Regions from separate parts of the Brevundimonas pondensis genome, predicted to be linked through region 2. Evidence: predicted binding sites of a transcription regulator. Region 2 holds the regulator's gene; the other holds the start of a gene.

Region 1 (9,030 bases), 190 kb from region 2:
CGGGACGGATGGCGTTTCCGTCGGGCATGTTTTCGGCAAGCGCGGCGACAGCGGCCACATCGACCGGGGCGCCCGCCTTGGCCAGAGCCAGGACGGCCCCGACGACGCTGGCGGCGCCGGACATGTCCATCTTCATATTGCCCATATTGGCGCCCGGCTTGATCGAGATGCCGCCGGAATCGAAGGTGATGCCCTTGCCCAGCAGGGCGACCGGACCGGCGTCAGGCGCGCCCTGTCCCTTGTAGCGCACGACCAGCAGGCGCGGGGGACGCGGCGAACCCTGTCCGACGCCGAGCAGCGAACCCATGCCGAGGCGCTGCATGGCGGGCACGTCCAGAACTTCGATCTCGACGCCGGGGATGCCGGCGAAGGCGGTGCGGGCGCGTTCGACGAAGCTCTCGGGGTAGATGACGTTGGCGGGCTCATTGGAGATGTCGCGGGTCCAGGCCATGGCCTCGACCAGAGCCGAGCCACGGCGCCAGGCGGCCTGGGCGCCAGACGCGTCGTCGGCGACGAGGGTGATCCCGCCCGGCGCGGCGACGTCGCGGCCGGTGGTGCGGTGCAGGTCGGAGCGATATTGGCCGAGGCCGAGGCCGGTCGCCAGTTCGGCGACACTGTCGGCGGACAGGCCAGCGGTCAGGACGGTCATCTCAGCAGGCTGGGCGATCAGGACGCGGCCGGCGACGATGCCGGCGGTCTGAACCTCGGCGGCCTTGGCGTCCGTCGGCAGACCGAGGATCAGGATGCGGTCCCAGCCGCCGACACCGTGCAGGCTCAGGGTTTGCCGGGCCTTGTAGTCGAAGCGGGCGGCGCTCAGAGCCGCGGCGACGGCCTCGCGCACGGCGGGGCTCAGGGACGCGCCGCGCGCGGCTAGGTCAGCCTCGGCGCCGAGCGGCAGGATCAGGGCGCCCGAGGGCTGGCCGGGCGCGGCGGCGAAGGTGACGGCGCGCTGCGCGGCGGGGGTTGCGCGGGGCGTCAGGGACGCCGGTGCTTCCACAGCCGTGGCGCGACGCGATTGCGCGTCTGCGGGCAGGGCGACGCTCAGGCTGACGGCGACCAGAGCAGCTGCGGCGGCGAAGGTCGGAATGGTCTTGGTGCGGCGCATCGGTCGGAGCCCCCTCGATGTCGATGAAGGGGCCTTTATGGCCAAGGTCGCCGGCGCGGCGCAAACCGTTCCGGCGACGGAGCGACCGACCGCGACGCCGTGTCGCGGCGCGTCAGCAGGCGGCGCGGCGAGGGCGCAGGGGCGGCGCGGGCGCGGTGACGGGCTTGCTCGCGGCGGGCGCGGCCGGCTTGCGGGCGTCCAGCAGGGCGCCGATCCAGCCCCACGCGGGTTCCTTATGGGTGCGGTGAATGTCTTCCATCGATCGTCCTCCTTTCGTGAGGCCTGAATATGCTGTTGACGCCGGGCGTTCACAAACGAGACGATAGGGTTCATGCATAAGGCTTGCTTATGACTGACATCCTGTCCCGCATTCCCGTCGACGCCTTGCGGGTGTTCGAGACCGCCGCGCGCCTGCTCAGCTTCACCCGCGCCGCCGAGGCCCTGGGCATGAGCCAGGCGGCGGTCAGCTGGCGCATTCGCGATCTGGAACAGCGGCTGGACCGCGCCCTGTTCGTGCGCGGAACGCGGCAGGTGTCGCTGACGCCCGAGGGCGAGCGGCTGGCCACGGCGGCGATTGAGGCCATGACCCTGTTGCGGCGCGCGGTGGCGGATGTGGTCGAGGCCGATCAGGGGGTGCTGGCCATCACCACGCTTCAGACCCTGGCGACCCAGTGGCTGGCGACGCGGCTGGGGGCCTTCCAGCTGGCTAACCCCGACCTGGCGGTGCGGGTGGACACCAGCCCGACCCTGTCCATGCTGGGCGCCGACGGGCTGGACGTGGCCCTGCGTTTCGGTTCGGGCCAGTGGCCGGGGCTGGAGAGCCGCTTCCTGATGCCCGCTGTCTTCACCCCCCTGTGCACCCCCGCCATGCGCGACCGGCTGGACCTGCAGACCCCTGCCGATCTGAAGCGCGCCCATCTTGTCGGCGAGCCGAATGAATGGGCCGCCTGGTTCGCCGCCGCCGCGGTCGCGCCCGCCGATACGGCCCCGCCGCCGCGCCTGACCGCCGACAATCAGGCCATGGAGGTGGCGGCGGCCCTGGGCGATCAGGGCGTGGCCCTGGGCTCGCCCATCCTCTATGCGCGCGAGATCGAACGCGGCCTGCTGGTCCGGCCCTTTGATCAGACCGTCGCCTTGGCCGAGGGCTACTGGATCTGCTACCCGCCCGCCCGCCGTCTGACCCCCAAGATCGCCCGCTTCCGCGACTGGCTGCTGGACACGGCGCGGTCCGATCCGGCGGTGGTCGAAGGCGCAAGGCTGGCGGGCCGGCAAGTGGGGGAGACGGGGACGTAACCTTTTCTTCCTCCCCTCTATGGGGAGGGTGGCTGAGGCCGTTAGGCCGAAGCCGGGTGGGGGCGAATCGGCTGGGCAGGCGCCGCGTTCCGTATTGCCTGGTCCTCCCCACCCGGTCTCCGCTTCGCTTCGACCACCCCTCCGCATGAAGGGGAGGGAGAGGGGCGCTGTCTGGCATAGAAAAAGGGCGGGACCTTGCGATCCCGCCCTTCTGTCGTCTTAGCGTGAGGTAGTTTGGACTTAGAAGTCCATCCCGCCCATGCCGCCCATGCCGCCCATGTCGGGGGCGCCGGCGCCGCCCTTCTTGGGAGCGTCAGCGATAGCGGCTTCCGTCGTGATCATGATGCCGGCGACCGAGGCGGCCGACTTCAGAGCCGAACGGACGACCTTGGCCGGGTCGATCACGCCCATCTGGACGAGGTCGCCGTACTCTTCGGTCTGGGCGTTGAAGCCGAACGTGGCGTCGGTCGAATCCATGACCTTGCCGACCACGATCGAGCCTTCGACGCCCGAGTTTTCCGAGATCTGACGGATCGGAGCCTGCAGGGCGCGACGGACGATGGCGATGCCGGCGTTCTGATCGGCGTTGGAGCCCTTCAGATCGACCAGCTTCTTGGAGGCTTGCAGCAGGGCCACGCCGCCGCCCGGGACGATGCCTTCATCGGCAGCGGCGCGGGTCGCGTTGAGGGCGTCGTCGACGCGGTCCTTCTTTTCCTTCACTTCGACTTCGGTCGAACCGCCGACGCGCAGGACGGCGACGCCGCCGGCCAGCTTGGCCAGACGCTCTTGCAGTTTTTCCTTGTCGTAGTCCGAAGTGGTGTCCTCGATCTGACGCTTGATCTGCGAGACGCGGGCTTCGATGCCGTCCTTCTCGCCGGCGCCTTCGACGATGGTGGTGTCGTCCTTGGTGATCTGGACCTTCTTGGCCTTGCCGAGCATGTCGAGCGTGACGGTCTCAAGCTTGATGCCCAGGTCTTCCGAGATGACCTGGCCGCCCGTCAGGATGGCGATGTCTTCCAGCATGGCCTTGCGGCGGTCGCCGAAGCCCGGAGCCTTGACGGCGGCGACGCGCAGGCCGCCGCGCAGCTTGTTGACCACCAGGGTGGCCAGGGCTTCGCCTTCGATGTCCTCGGCGATGATCAGCAGGGGACGGCCCGACTGAACCACGGCTTCCAGCACCGGCAGCATGGGCTGCAGCGAGGTCAGCTTCTTCTCGTGGAGCAGGATGAGGGGCTCTTCGAGGGCGACCTCCATCTTGTCGGCGTTGGTGATGAAGTAGGGCGACAGGTAGCCGCGGTCGAACTGCATGCCTTCGACGATGTCGACGGTGGTTTCGGCGGTCTTGGCTTCTTCGACCGTGATGACGCCTTCGTTGCCGACCTTGGCCATGGCCTGGGCGATCAGCGCGCCGATTTCTTCATCGCCGTTGGCCGAGATGGTGCCGACCTGGGCGATTTCGGAGTTGTTGGCGACGGGCTTGGAGATCGACTTGACCTCGTCCAGGGCCACGGCGACGGCCTGGTCGATGCCGCGCTTCAGGTCCATCGGGTTCATGCCGGCGGCGACGGCCTTCAGGCCCTCTTGCACGATGGCCTGAGCCAGGACGGTGGCGGTGGTGGTGCCGTCGCCCGCGTTGTCGTTCGCCTTGGAGGCGACTTCGCGGATCATCTGGGCGCCCATGTTCTCGAAGGCGTCTTCCAGCTCGATTTCCTTGGCGACCGAGACGCCGTCCTTGGTCGAGCGCGGGGCGCCGAAGGACTTCTGGATCACGACGTTGCGGCCCTTCGGACCCAGGGTCACCTTGACGGCGTCAGCCAGGACGTTGACGCCCTTCAGCATCTTGTCGCGGGCGTCGGTGTTGAACTTTACGATTTTAGCGGCCATGCGGGCAGCTCCTATCTAGATGTTTTTACGAGAGAAACCGGAAACCGGAGCGTGTCTTACGACAGCACGCCCAGGACGTCGGATTCCTTCATGATGATCAGGTCTTCGCCGTCGATCTTCACTTCCGTGCCCGACCACTTGCCGAACAGGATGCGGTCGCCGGCCTTCAGTTCCAGAGCGACGTGCTTGCCGTCTTCGTCACGGACGCCGGGGCCCACGGCGACGACTTCGCCTTCCTGGGGCTTTTCCTTGGCCGTGTCAGGGATGATGATCCCGCCCTTGGTCTTGGATTCCTCTTCCACGCGCTTGACCAGCACGCGATCGCCGAGCGGACGAAACGCCATCGGACTTCTCCCTCTTAAACCCCCGAAGCGGGGCGTTCTGAAATGGTGGGCGGCCCTCTCGTGGCCGCCGCTTTGGCAGCCGGCCGGCGAGAGTGCTAACGCATCGGGCAAGTAGGAGGGCCGCTTCGGGGCGTCAAGGCGAGGAGGGAGAATCAGGGACGGATTTTGGCCTGTTGACTCCAAGAACTTTAAATTACAAAGTTCATTGTCTTCGTGAAGTCCGAGGGCCGCATCGGCTCCGGGCGCGAAGGGAGGAGAGAGACATGCAAAAGGTTCAAAAGGCGGCCCTGGCCGCGACCCTGTCGTCCTTCGTGCTGATGGGGGCCGGTTCAGCCCTGGCCGGAGATGTTGTGATCACCGTGACCGGCGTCCAGGCGCGCGGCGGCGATCTTCTGGTCGGCCTGCAGACCTCGGCCCAGTTCCTGAAGCAGGCGGGCGATCACGGCGAAATCATCAAGGCGCCCACGGCCGGGACCCGGGTCGTGACTCTGAAGGACGTGCCGCCCGGCGACTATTCCGTCTCGGTCCTGCATGACATGAACGGCGACCAGCAGATGGCCCTGGCCAACGGCATGCCCGCCGAGGGCTGGGCCATGTTCCGCGGCGAGACCCTGAGGGCCGCCCCGACCTTTGATCAGGTCAAGTTCACCGTGCCGGCGAGCGGCGACGCTCAGGTGAGCGTGGCCATGCAGTACCCGGCCGGACGTTGAGCGGGACAGCGCCAGATGACTTGAATATGAACGGGACCCCTTGGGGTCGTTCAGCGGGGGCTCCCTAAAAAGGGGACAACGGATCAACCGGCTTTCGAAAGGAGCCCCGCCATGAAGACCATTTCCAAGATCGGCGTCGGCGCTGTTGCTCTGACCATGCTGGCTGTCACCCCTGCCGCCGCCCAGAACTATCGTGATCGTGACCGCGACAACACCGGCCGGGACGCTGTGCTCGGGGCTGTTGTCGGCGGCGTGGCCGGCGCCCTGATCGGTCAGGGCGACGGACGCTATATCGCCGGCGGCGCCCTGGCCGGCGCGGCCCTGGGCGCCGTGGCCTCGGACAACGACCGCGACAACTGCGATTATTACCGTGGCGGCCGCTGCTACCGGAACCAGGGCCACTGGGAACGCGAACACGGCATCAATAGCCGCGACGGCTATTACAATGGCCGTTACCAGGGTCGCGACAATGATCGGGGCTACTACCGCGACGGCCGCTATTGGCGGAACCACGGCGAGTGGCGCAGCCATCAGAACCGTCGCGATCGCGACTACCGCTACGATCGCCGCTGGTAGGTTCCGGCGCTCGATGATTGAAGGCCCGGCGGTGACGCCGGGCCTTTTTCATGGGCGATCAACGAACGCCGATGGTCAGGCTGTAGTTGGCGTGCTCGTCGCGACGGGCGGCGTTGCGCATCAGATAGACCCGCACGACGTAGTCGCCGCTGGACGGCAGGCGACCGCTGAACCGATCGCCCGAGGTCGAGCCGACGAACAGGGCCTCGTCCGCGCCCTGTTTGGTGACGTTGAAATAGGCCGAGGCGTTGGTGGGTTGCAGCCGCACGTTCAGCGTCTGGCCGCCGCGTGCGGCCAGCACATAGTCGACGGTGTCATAGCCGTGGATATTGCCGTGCAGGGTGGCCGAGGAGGCGCCGCGCGCGAACTGGACCCTTTCGGTGCGGCTGTGGTCCTGAGCGGTCGCCGGCAGGGCCACGGCCATCAGGGCCGCGAGGAGAAGGGGCTTGAACATGGGGAGGTTCCTGATTGAGGCCGTGAAACGGGAACGCTGCTGTAGAGGTTCCGTCCCCTAGTCGAAACTGTCGTGCGAGCGTTGCGCCGGGGGCAGAAGTCGGCCCATGACGGTGACGAAGAAGGCGATCGACCAGCCCAGAAGGATGGCGCCGTTGACCCCCTCGATGGCGCCCAACAGTTTCCAGTCCGGCGTGATCGAGGCGTCGCCATAGCCGATGGAGCCATAGCTGATGGTCGAGAAATAGACGGCTTCGCGCAGATCGGGGACCGCGCCCAGCAGGTGGAACAGCAGGGCGTAGAGCCAGATCTCGACGCCATGAAGGAAGAAGAGGCCCAGCACCAGGCTGATGGTCAGCCAGGCGCCGCGACGGGACAGGGGGTTGAGCCGGATCGCCCCTCCCGCTCTGGCGTCGCTGGCGGCGACGATGCGACCCAGCGTCAACAGGCCCATGGCGTGGACCCCGACCGTGATCAGGACCATGAGGGTCGCGACCAGCAGTTCCACAATCATGTCCATGGGGCGTCCCGCTGCAAAGGTGTCGGGCGATGCTGGGGGCGGCGCCTGCGACCGTCAACCGCGCCCGGTGCGCGATTGAAGAACGGCGTCTGTTGAGCCATGCTGATCGTCTGTCTGTGCTTGCGTCGATTTCATCTCCCCTCGATCCGCAGAGAAGACTCATGTCTCCGTTCAAGATACCCGTCGCCGCAATGGCCGGCGTCGCCCTGCTGGGGGCCTCGGTTCCCGCAGCCGCCCAGACGCCGTCCGATCTGCGTGACCTGGTCGGCGCTCGCGCCGGACAGGCCGAGGGCGAGGTGCAGAACCGCGGCTATGTCTTTGTCCGCACTCAGGAGGGCGGAAACAGCAAGTGGAGCTATTGGCGGCGCGGCGGCGATTGCGTCCAGATCACCACTACGGACGGCCGCTACGCCGCCATCGACCGGATGGATAGGAATCTCTGCGACGGCGGCGGTTCGCACGACAACGGAAGCAATGCGGCGGCTGCTGTTCTGGCCGGGGCGGCGGTGATCGGTCTGGCGGCGGCCTTGGCCCACCACAACCGCAACCATGACGACCGCGACGAGCGGCATGATGACGACTATTCGCGCGGCTATCAGGACGCCCTCTATGGCGCGACCTATGACCGCAACGACAGCGAGGCCTATCACGACGGCTATCTGGCGGGGGAGTCCGAACGCAGCAACCGCCGCGCCTCCAATACCGACCACGTGCGCCGCGCGCCCTGGGCGGCGCAGCAGGCCTGTTCGGCCCGCGCCGACGACTTCCAGAACCGGCCGCGCGGCAGTTCGGCGCCGATCAGCGTGCGCGAGGAAGGCGGCGACTGGCGGATGGTGATGGGGACGGGTCCCTATCGCTCGGTCTGTGTGGTCAGCGACGACGGGCGGGTGCGCGGCATCGACCCCTATTGAGGCTCAGGCGGCCGCGCGTCGATCCCGACGCGCGGCTCCGATCAGGCCCAGATGGGTGACGCCGAAGCCGTCCGGCGACTTGAGCCCGTAGCCGAGGGCGCGATCGAAGCCGATGTGGGCCAGCCAGATCAGGGCGAGGGCGATGGACAGTCCGTCGCCGGTCAGCCCGCCTGTCGCCGCCAGCAGCAGGGGCCCGATCAGGCCGTGGGCGAGGTTGTAGGCCCACGCCCCGACGCGCGGTCCGGCCAGATAGCCGAAGAAGGACAGGTCCGGCGTCAGGAAGAGGACGGCGAACAGCAGCCAGCCCTCCCCGAACCGGGCATAGGCCAGGACAGAGACAGCCAGCAGGGCCAGGCCCTCCAGCCTCTGCCAGACCGGCGCGACGACGGTCATTTCAGCAGCCGGTCGAGCAGGGCCGCGGTCGAGGGGTCGAGGGCTGGCGAGGGGGCGCCCGCCGCCACGTCCGTGAGCACGGCCCTGGCCAGGACCTTGCCCAGCTCGACGCCCCACTGGTCGAAGCTGTTGATGTCCCAGATCACGCCCTCGACGAAGGTCTTGTGCTCATAGAGGGCGATCAGGGCCCCCAGGGTCTGCGGCGTCAACCGCTCCATGAGGATGGCGGTCGAGGGGCGGTTGCCGGGGAAGGTCTTGTGCGGGGCCAGAACCTCGGCTTCGGCGTCGGGCGCGCCGCTCGCAATCAGCTCGGCGTGGGCCTGGGCCTCGGTCTTGCCCTGCATCAGGGCTTGCCCCTGGGCCAGGGCGTTGGCCCAGAGCGGGCTCTCCGAGGTCGTGCCGTCCGTCGAGGCGACGATGACGAACTCGGCCGGGACAACCTGCGGCCCCTGATGGATTTGCTGGAAGAAGGCGTGCTGGCCGTTGGTGCCGGGCTCGCCGAAGACCACGGGGCAGGTCTGGCGGCCGACGGGAGAACCGTCGCGACGCACCCGCTTGCCATTGGACTCCATCTCCAGCTGCTGCAGGAAGGCCGGCAGGCGGCGCAGACCATGGGCGTAGGGAGCCACGGTGCGCGCGGGGCGGTGCAGGCCGTCGACATTATAGATCTGGGCCAGGGCCATCAGGACCGGGGCGTTGCGCGCCAGCGGGGCCTCGAGGAAGTGCCGGTCCAGAGCAGCGGCGCCGTCGAGGAAGCCCTGGAACGCCTCCCAGCCCAGGCCGATGACGCACGACAGGCTGACGGCCGACCACAGGGAGTAGCGCCCGCCGACCCAGTCCC
Region 2 (9,030 bases):
CTGACAACGCTCGTTCGGCTGCAGACACCGGCTCGGCCGAGGTCCAGGTCGCGATCCTTTCGGAACGCATCGCCAACCTGACCGAGCACTTCAAGACCCACAAGAAAGACAACCACTCGCGTCGCGGCCTTCTGAAGATGGTCTCGCAGCGTCGTCGTCTGCTTGACCACCTGACCAAGGTCGATCGCGAGCGTTATGTCGCTCTGATCACCAAGCTGGGCCTGCGTCGCTAAGGCGGCCGACCGGCAGCGGATAGATTTCTCGAGGCGCGGGCGGACACGTCCGCGCCTCGTTCCGCACCTATGAGCCCTTATTCGAAGCGGACGCGGTTCGCCTCGAAAAACGCTCAACCAGTGAGCTTCCTGCGCGCCGCAGGTCTTTGAAACGGCGCAGACGCGAGGGCCAGGACGGTCCTTGCTCCATCCGCCCGGACGCGATGGCGCGACCGGGTTTTCGGGGACCGAGGGACTGAACAGCCCGAGGCTCCACACACCCCCGTCGGGAATACGCCCGCGGGAGACGAAAGAAGAAAAATGTTCGATATCAAACGCAAGACGATCGAGTGGGCCGGCCGCCCGCTGACGCTGGAAACCGGCCGCATCGCCCGTCAGGCTGACGGCGCCGTGCTGGCGACCTACGGCGAGACCGTGGTCCTGGCCACCGTCGTCTATGGCCGCCAGCCCAAGCCGGGCCTGGATTTCTTCCCGCTGACCGTCAACTACCAGGAAAAGACCTTCGCGGCCGGCAAGATCCCGGGCGGCTACTTCAAGCGTGAAGGCCGTCCGTCGGAAAAAGAGACCCTGGTCTCGCGCCTGATCGACCGTCCGATCCGCCCCCTGTTCGTCAAGGGCTTCAAGAACGAGACCCAGGTCGTCATCACCGTGCTGCAGCACGACATGGAGAACGACCCGGACGTCCTGGGCATGGTCGCCGCCTCGGCCGCCCTGACCATCTCGGGCGTGCCCTTCATGGGCCCCATCGGCGCCGCGCGCGTCGGCCTGATCGACGGCGAGCTGGTCCTGAACCCCGCCATCGACGCCATGGCTGACTCGGCGCTCGACCTGGTCGTCGCCGGCACGCAAGACGCCCTGATGATGGTCGAATCCGAAGCCAAGGAGCTGTCGGAAGAGAAGATGCTCGAGGCCCTGATGTTCGCGCACGCGGGCATGCAGCCGGTCATCGACGCCATCATCGACCTGGCCGAGCACGCCGCCAAGGAGCCCTTCGACTTCCAGGCCGAGGACCACTCCGACGTCGTCGCCTCGATCAAGAAGCTGGTCGGCGAAGACATCAAGGCCGCCTACGCCCACCCGGGCAAGTATGAGCGCCGTTCGGGCGTCGACGCGGCCAAGAAGACCGCCGCCGCCGCCCTGGTGAAGACCGACGAGAACCCCGAGGGCGTCGACAGCTCCAAGTTCTCGGCCGCCTTCAAGGAATGCGAAGCCGACGTCCTGCGTCGCGACATCATCGAGAACGCCCACCGCGTCGACGGCCGCGCCCTCGACAAGGTCCGCGCCATCGTTTCGGAAGTCGGCGTCCTGCCGCGCACCCACGGTTCGTCGCTGTTCACGCGCGGCGAAACCCAGGCCCTGGTCGTCGCCACCCTCGGCACCGGCGAGGACGAGCAGTACATCGACAGCCTGTCGGGCACCTACAAGGAGTCCTTCCTGCTGCACTACAACTTCCCCCCCTATTCGGTGGGTGAAGCTGGCCGCATGGGTTCGCCCGGCCGTCGCGAAATCGGTCACGGCAAGCTGGCCTGGCGCGCCATCCGTCCGATGCTGCCGGCCAAGGAAGACTTCCCCTACACCATCCGTCTGGTGTCGGAGATCACCGAGTCCAACGGTTCGTCCTCGATGGCCACGGTCTGCGGTTCGTCGCTGGCCCTGATGGACGCCGGCGTGCCGTTGGTCCGTCCGGTCTCGGGCATCGCCATGGGTCTGATCCTGGAGCCGTCGGGCGAGTTCGCCATCCTGTCGGACATCCTGGGTGACGAAGATCACCTGGGCGACATGGACTTCAAGGTCGCGGGCACCTCGGAAGGCATCACCAGCCTTCAGATGGACATCAAGGTCGCTGGCATCACCAAGGAGATCATGGAGCAGGCCCTGACCCAGGCTTCGGCCGGTCGTCTGCACATCCTCGACGAAATGTCGAAGGCCATGGACGCTCCGCGCGCCGAGCTGGGCGAGCACGCGCCCAAGATCGAAACCATCAAGATCCCGGTCGACAAGATCCGTGAAGTGATCGGTTCGGGCGGCAAGGTGATCCGCGAGATCGTCGAGAAGACCGGCGCCAAGATCGACATCGGCGATGACGGCACCATCAAGGTCGCCGCCAACGACCAGGAGAAGATCGACGCCGCCAAGAACTGGATCAACTCCATCGCCGCCGAGCCGGAAATGGGCGCGATCTACACCGGCAAGGTGGTCAAGGTCGTCGACTTCGGCGCCTTCGTGAACTTCTTCGGCGCCAAGGACGGCCTGGTCCACGTGTCCCAGATCGCTCTGGAACGCGTCGCCAACCCGGCCGACGTCCTGTCGGAAGGCCAAGAGGTCAAGGTCAAGTTCCTGGGCTTCGACGACCGCGGCAAGACCAAGCTGTCGATGAAGGTCGTGGATCAAGCCACGGGCGAAGACATCACCGACAAGATCAACGCCGAGCGCGCTGAACGCGGTGAAGCCCCGCTGTCGGAAGACACCGGCGGCCGTCCGAAGCGTGAAGGCGGCGATCGCGGTGGCGATCGTGGCCGTCGCCGTCGCGACTAAGCGACAGCTTCACGGTTGAAATGAAGAAGGCCCCGCTGTTTCCAGCGGGGCCTTTATTCTTTTAGGGCGCTATCGCCCGCGACGCGGTCGCGGGCTGCTTGAGCGCGCTTTCTCCCTCCCCCTCATGGGGAGGGTGGCTGACGCTAACGCGAAGCGGCAGACGGGTGGGGGCGCTTTCGCTGATTGAGCGCCAGCCTTAGCATCACCACGCCCTCTCCACCCGGTCGCTGCGCGACCACCCTCCCCATGAAAGGGAGGGGGAGGGATCAGGCCGCACATTCCTTCGGCTTCTTCTCATCCGGGCCATACATGGCGCAGGACCGGTCGATCTCGCCCTGGATCATGGCGCAGGGGTTGGCGCTGTTGCAGGGCGGGCGGGTCGCTGGACTGACGGCGATGCAGCGCTCGACCAGACGCTTGGAGCGGGCTTCGCCCATTTCGGCGAGGCAGGAGCCGGGTTCGCCGACGGGCGCTGCCGCAACGGGTTCGGAGACGACGGGCTCGGTCTTGGGTTTGGGCGGCGCGACAGGGGCGGGAGGCGGCGCCTCCTTGAACGGCACGGCGTCGATCGGTTCCTGCGAGAGCTTGGTGTCCACGCCCGACGGGGGCGTCTCGGCGGGCGCGGGCTGCGGCTGGCCGCAAGCGGCGAGCGACAGGGCCAGAAGGGCGGCGGCGAGGGCGGGGCGCATGGGGCAGTCTCCGTTCGCAGAAGATGGCACCATGCCTTGATCGGCCCTCGCGGCCTAGTCCTCGAGAATTAGCGGCCCAGAGCCGCGCGTTGCAGGGCGAACAGCTCGGTGCAGCCGATGCCGGCCAGTTCGAACAGGCGGTCGAACTCGGGACGCGAGAAGCCGCGCTTCTCGCCCGTGGCCTGGATCTCGACGATGCCGCCGGCGCCGGTCAGGACGAAGTTGGAATCGGCCTCGGCGGTGGAGTCTTCCTCATAGTCGAGGTCCAGCACCGGCAGGTCGTTGAAGATGCCGCACGAGACAGCCGCGACCTGATCGATGATGGGGTCGGCCTTCAGCACGCCCTCGTCCTTGAGGTAGTTCAGGGCCACAGCCATGGCGACCCAGGCGCCGGTGATCGAGGCGGTGCGGGTGCCGCCATCGGCCTGGATGACGTCGCAGTCGATCAGGACCTGACGCTCGCCGAGGGCTTTCAGGTCGACCACGGCGCGCAGGCTGCGGCCGATCAGGCGCTGGATTTCCTGGGTACGGCCCGACTGCTTGCCGGCGGCGGCTTCACGACGGCCGCGGGTGTGGGTGGCGCGGGGCAGCATGCCGTATTCGGCGGTGACCCAGCCCTGGCCGGTGTTGCGCATCCAGCCCGGCACCTTTTCCTCGACCGAGGCGGTGCACAGGACCTTGGTATGGCCGAAGGTGACCAGGCACGAGCCCTCGGCGTAGCGGTTGACGCCGGTCTCCAGCGTGACGGTACGGAGTTGTTCGGGGGTGCGTTCAGACGGGCGCATGGGATTTCCTTGGAACCAGAGCAGGGCGTGCTTATCCTGAAAGCGTGAGCCTGTATGCCCCTCATCCGTCGCCGTTCGGAAGCGCACCCGCTGGTCTGGGGACGCTGGACGCGCGCGCGCGCGACATCTTCCGCCGCATCGTCGAGACCTATCTGGAGACGGGCGAGCCGGTCGGGTCGCGCACCATTTCGCGCGGCGGCCTGGCCCTGTCGCCCGCCTCGATCCGCAACACCATGCAGGACCTCACGCTGGCGGGCCTGCTGGCCTCGCCGCATACCTCAGCCGGGCGGGTGCCGACCCACGCGGGCCTGCGCCTGTTCGTCGACGGCCTGCTGGAGGTCGGGGACATCGGTCAGGACGAGCGACGCGAGATCGACGCGCGACTGGCGGGGAAGGGGCGCAATTTCGAAGAGGCGCTGGACGCCGCCAGCAACCTGCTGTCCGGTCTGGCTGGCGGGGCGGGCATCGTCGCCAGCCCGGTGCGCGACGCGGGCGTCAAGCACGTCGAGTTCGTGGCCCTGGGCCATGATCAGGCCCTGGCCGTTCTGGTGGGCGATGACGGCACGGTGGAGAACCGGCTCATGCCCCTGTCGGCGGGGGTGACGCCTTCGACGCTCAGCGAGGCCTCCAACTTCCTCAACGCCCGGCTGAAGGGCCGCCCCCTGGCCGAGGCGCGCACCGAGATGAGCGCCGAACTGGACGCCGCCCGGCGCGAACTGAACGCCGCCGCCGCCCGTCTGGTCGAGGACGGCCTGGCGGCCTGGTCCGGCGGGGGTGAGCGCGACCGGGCCCTGATCGTGCGGGGCCGCGCCAATCTGTTGCAGGACGCCCAGGCGGTCGAGGATCTGGAGCGGGTCCGCGTCCTGTTCGACGATCTGGAGCAGAAGGAACAGCTAATCGGCCTGCTGGACGGGGTCGGCGCGGCGCAGGGCGTGCGCATCTTCATCGGCGCGGAAACGCGACTGTTTTCGCTTTCGGGTTCCGCCGTGATCGCGGCGCCCTATATGACGGGTCGGCAGCGAATGCTGGGCGCCATCGGCGTCATCGGCCCTGCAAGACTGAACTATGCCCGTGTCATTCCGTTGGTGGACTATACCGCCCGGGTGCTGGGGCGGATTCTGGACGGACAAGAGACGTGAACGACATCAACGACGAGACCCGGGACCAACTCGAGCAGGACATGGGAGAGGCCGCCATCGACGCCGCACAGGAAGCCGCCGAAGACGGCGACATGGCCGTGATCGACGCCCTGATCGCCGAACGCGACCAATGGAAGGACCGCGCCCTGCGCGCCGTGGCCGACGCCGAGAACATCAAGCGCCGCGCCGAGACCCAGGCCAACGACGCCCGCGCCTACGCCATCCAGCGCTTCGCCAAGGATCTTCTGAGCGTGGCCGACACGCTGGAACGCGGCCTGCAGTCGGCGCCCAGGGACGCCGAGGGGCCCGCCGCTGCCATGGTCACCGGTCTGGAGCTGACGCAGAAGTCGCTGCTGTCGGCCTTCGAGACCAACGGCCTGACCCGCGTCGCGCCTCAGCCGGGCGAGGCCTTTGATCCGCACCTGCATCAGGCCGTGATGGAACAGCCCTCGGACAGCGTGCCGGGCGGCACGGTGATCCAGACCCTGCAACCCGGCTACGCCCTGTTCGGCCGCACCGTGCGCGCCGCCATGGTGGTGGTCGCGGCCAAGGGCTCGGGCCCGGCCGGCGGCGGCTATTCGGAAGCCAACACGACCGGCGGGCATTTCGACGCCAAGGCGTGAGGCTTTCCTGAGCTGAAATGACGACGGCCCGGCGCAGACGCTCCGGGCCGTTTGCATTTGGTTGTTCTTCCGCCGTCACCCCGGACGACCCGGAGGGACGATCCGGGGCCCAGGCGGCGGCTTCAATGGCATGGGCGCAGATGCGTCAGACGCCTGGGTTCCGGGTTCGCTTCGCGCCCCGGAATGACGGAAGAGAAGTGCGGGGCTATTTCAGCCGCGCCTCGAAAAACGCCAGCAACCTTCGCCATCCATCCCTGGCGTCCGCCTCGCGGTAGCTGGCGCGGTAGTCGGCGTGGAAGCCGTGCGGGGCGTCGTCGTAGAGGATGATCTCGCTGCCGGTCGCACCGGCCTTGGTCAGGGCCGAGCGCATGGCCTCGACGCTGGCGACGGGAATGCCGCCGTCCTGCCCGCCATAGAGGCCCAGCACTGGTGCCTTCAGCTCGCCCGCCAAATCGGCCGGCCAGGGGCGGCCCGCCGTCTTTTGATCTTCGGTCGCCGTGGCGGACGGCGCCAGACGGCCGTACCAGGCGACCCCGGCGTCGAGGGCTGCGAAGCGGGCGCAGGCCTGCCACACCACCTTGCCGCCCCAACAGAAGCCGGTGATGCCGACCCGGTCCGACCGGGCCCAGGACTGAAGACCGATCCACTCCAGCGTGGCCCCCACGTCGCCCATGACCTGCTCGTATCCGGCGGCCCCGACGATGGCCATGATGGCCGACATGTCGCTGAGCGGAGCCGGGTCTTCCTTGCGCACGAAGAAGGCCGGGGCGACGGCGGCGTAGCCGGCCTTGGCCAGACGGCGGCAGACGTCGCGGATGTATTCGTGCACGCCAAAGATCTCGGACACCACGATGACCACGGGGAAGGGGCCATCGCCCTCGGGCCGGGCCAGATAGGCGGGCAGTTCGAAGCCGTCGGGGGCGGGGAAGGAGACGGTGTGGGCGATCAGGCCGGCGCTGTCGGTGGTGATCGGGCTGGCCGACTGGCTGAGGGCGGCGGGGGCGTAGGCGGCGAAAGCGACCCCGCCGAGGGCTGTGACGCCAAGCGAGCGGCGGCTGGGGGCGATCTGATCGGCGCTCAGGCCCTCGGGTCGGGTGATGAGGGGCATCAAGGGTCTCCGCTGCGGCTTCGGACGAGGTGGCGACTGTGACCCGGCTTTCAGCCTCCCGTCGAGTCCCGATCAGAGCGCCCGGCGCAGGGTCAGATTGATCCGCCCGCCGCCGGGGACCAGCTGTGACGAGCCCGTCAGCAGCCGGTCGATCCCGTGCCGCGCCAGCCGGGCCGGCCCCATCAGGGCGCAGACGTCGCCCGAGGCCAGCTTCAGGCCGTGGGTCTTGCCGCCCTCGGCGGGGCCGATGCGAAACACCGCCGTATCGCCCAGCGACACCGACAGGACCGGGGCGGTCAGGTCGGCTTCGTCGCGATCCTGATGCAGGCCCATCCTGGCCTCACCGCGATAGAGGTTGACCAGGCAGGCGTCGGGCGGGGCGGGCCAGCCGGTCAGGGCGTCCCACAGGTCGAGCAGGGTCTGCGGCATGGGCGGCCAGGGCTGGCCGGTGACGGGATGCGTCGGCTGATAGCGATAGCCCGCCCGATCCGAGACCCAGGCCAGGGAGCCCATGCCCGTCATCTCGACCGAAAAGGGCCGACCGCCGGGCGTCACCGGGCGATAGAAGGGCGCGGTTTCGGCCGCCGCCAGCACCTGATCCATCAGGGTCTTCTGGGCCGCCGCGTCGAGCGCGCCGGGCCACAGGCGAAAGCCGGGCAGGCTGGTCGGGGTTTCGCGAATGACAGGGCGGTTCATGCTTCAAGACTTAAGACCCTTCTCCCAATGGGAGAAGGTGGCCCGAAGGGCCGGATGAGGGGCGGCGGTCGCCGTCGGCGCAAGCCGTCGCCGGACCGTCGCCACGGCTTGCGCCGACTGAAGCCGCCGCCCCTTACCCTTTCGCCTAACCAATCGCTTCGCTCTTGGAGGCTCAAGCCCTCTCCCGTCGGGAGAGGGTTCAATTTGATCGAATCTGGCCCGAACCGCACGAAACCCTTGCAGGCCCTGCGGTCTTTCCCATATCCGGGCCAGTCTGGAAGAAACCCCGGAGTTGCTGGGGCTTTCGACCGCAACCATTCAACCCGCCCGACCGGACGACCGGAACGGCTTTCAGCCCAACTGGGGGCGGTCACGCGCGGCGCTTTTCGAAGGCCGCCGCATCGCCCGCCGCAAGGAGTGAAAAGACAAGCTCATGGCCAAGATTATCGGCATCGACCTCGGCACGACCAACTCGTGCGTCGCCGTCATGGACGGCAAGAACCCCAAGGTCATCGAGAACGCCGAAGGCAACCGCACGACCCCGTCGGTCGTGGCGATCCAGGACAGCGGCGAAGTGCTCGTCGGCCAGCCTGCGCGTCGCCAGGCGGTCACGAACCCGACCAACACCTTCTTCGCCATCAAGCGCCTGATCGGCCGCAATTTCGATGACCCGGTGGTGGCCAAGGACAAGGGCATGGTGCCCTACGAGATCGTCAAGGGCCCGAACGGCGACGCCTGGGTGCGCGCCCACGGCAAGGACTATTCGCCGCAACAGGTCTCGGCCTTCACCCTCGGCAAGATGAAGGAGGCCGCTGAGGCCTACCTCGGCGAGACCGTGACCCAGGCCGTCATCACCGTTCCGGCCTACTTCAACGACGCCCAGCGTCAGGCCACCAAGGACGCCGGCAAGATCGCCGGCCTGGAAGTCCTGCGCATCATCAACGAGCCGACCGCGGCCGCCCTGGCCTACGGCCTGGAGAAGAACGACGGTCAGAAGATCGCCGTCTATGACCTGGGCGGCGGCACCTTCGACGTCTCGATCCTGGAGATCGGCGACGGCGTCTTCGAGGTGAAGTCGACCAACGGCGACACCTTCCTGGGCGGCGAGGACTTCGACCTGCGTCTGGTCGACTACCTGGCCGACGAGTTCAAGAAGGAGCAGGGCGTCGATCTGCGGACCGACAAGCTGGCTCTGCAGCGCCTGAAGGAAGAGGCCGAGAAG

The links. The regulator HrcA, encoded in region 2, represses chaperone genes, less so after heat shock. The targets are predictions, from matches to a motif close to GTTAGCANTCNNNNNNNNNGANTGCTAAC.
Region 1: a site for HrcA is predicted at 4,698-4,726, ahead of groES (co-chaperone GroES). Genes of this name have one in related genera too.

Annotation. Positions count from the first base shown of each region.
Region 1 is NZ_CP062006.1:3,442,506-3,451,535, forward strand. Features, by position in the region: gene IFE19_RS16950 (leucyl aminopeptidase) at 1-1,105, opposite strand, end outside; gene IFE19_RS16955 (hypothetical protein) at 1,218-1,364, opposite strand; gene IFE19_RS16960 (LysR substrate-binding domain-containing protein) at 1,454-2,398, shown strand; gene groL (chaperonin GroEL) at 2,639-4,282, opposite strand; gene groES (co-chaperone GroES) at 4,339-4,626, opposite strand; gene IFE19_RS16975 (DUF2141 domain-containing protein) at 4,890-5,336, shown strand; gene IFE19_RS16980 (hypothetical protein) at 5,448-5,912, shown strand; gene IFE19_RS16985 (hypothetical protein) at 5,971-6,366, opposite strand; gene IFE19_RS16990 (ion channel) at 6,424-6,885, opposite strand; gene IFE19_RS16995 (hypothetical protein) at 7,047-7,796, shown strand; gene IFE19_RS17000 (DUF4260 domain-containing protein) at 7,800-8,189, opposite strand; gene pgi (glucose-6-phosphate isomerase) at 8,186-9,030, opposite strand, start outside.
Region 2 is NZ_CP062006.1:3,256,530-3,265,559, reverse strand. Features, by position in the region: gene rpsO (30S ribosomal protein S15) at 1-233, shown strand, start outside; gene pnp (polyribonucleotide nucleotidyltransferase) at 534-2,768, shown strand; gene IFE19_RS16065 (hypothetical protein) at 3,035-3,457, opposite strand; gene rph (ribonuclease PH) at 3,526-4,242, opposite strand; gene hrcA (heat-inducible transcriptional repressor HrcA) at 4,293-5,381, shown strand; gene grpE (nucleotide exchange factor GrpE) at 5,423-6,004, shown strand; gene IFE19_RS16045 (dienelactone hydrolase family protein) at 6,210-7,112, opposite strand; gene IFE19_RS16040 (alpha-ketoglutarate-dependent dioxygenase AlkB) at 7,185-7,808, opposite strand; gene dnaK (molecular chaperone DnaK) at 8,242-9,030, shown strand, end outside.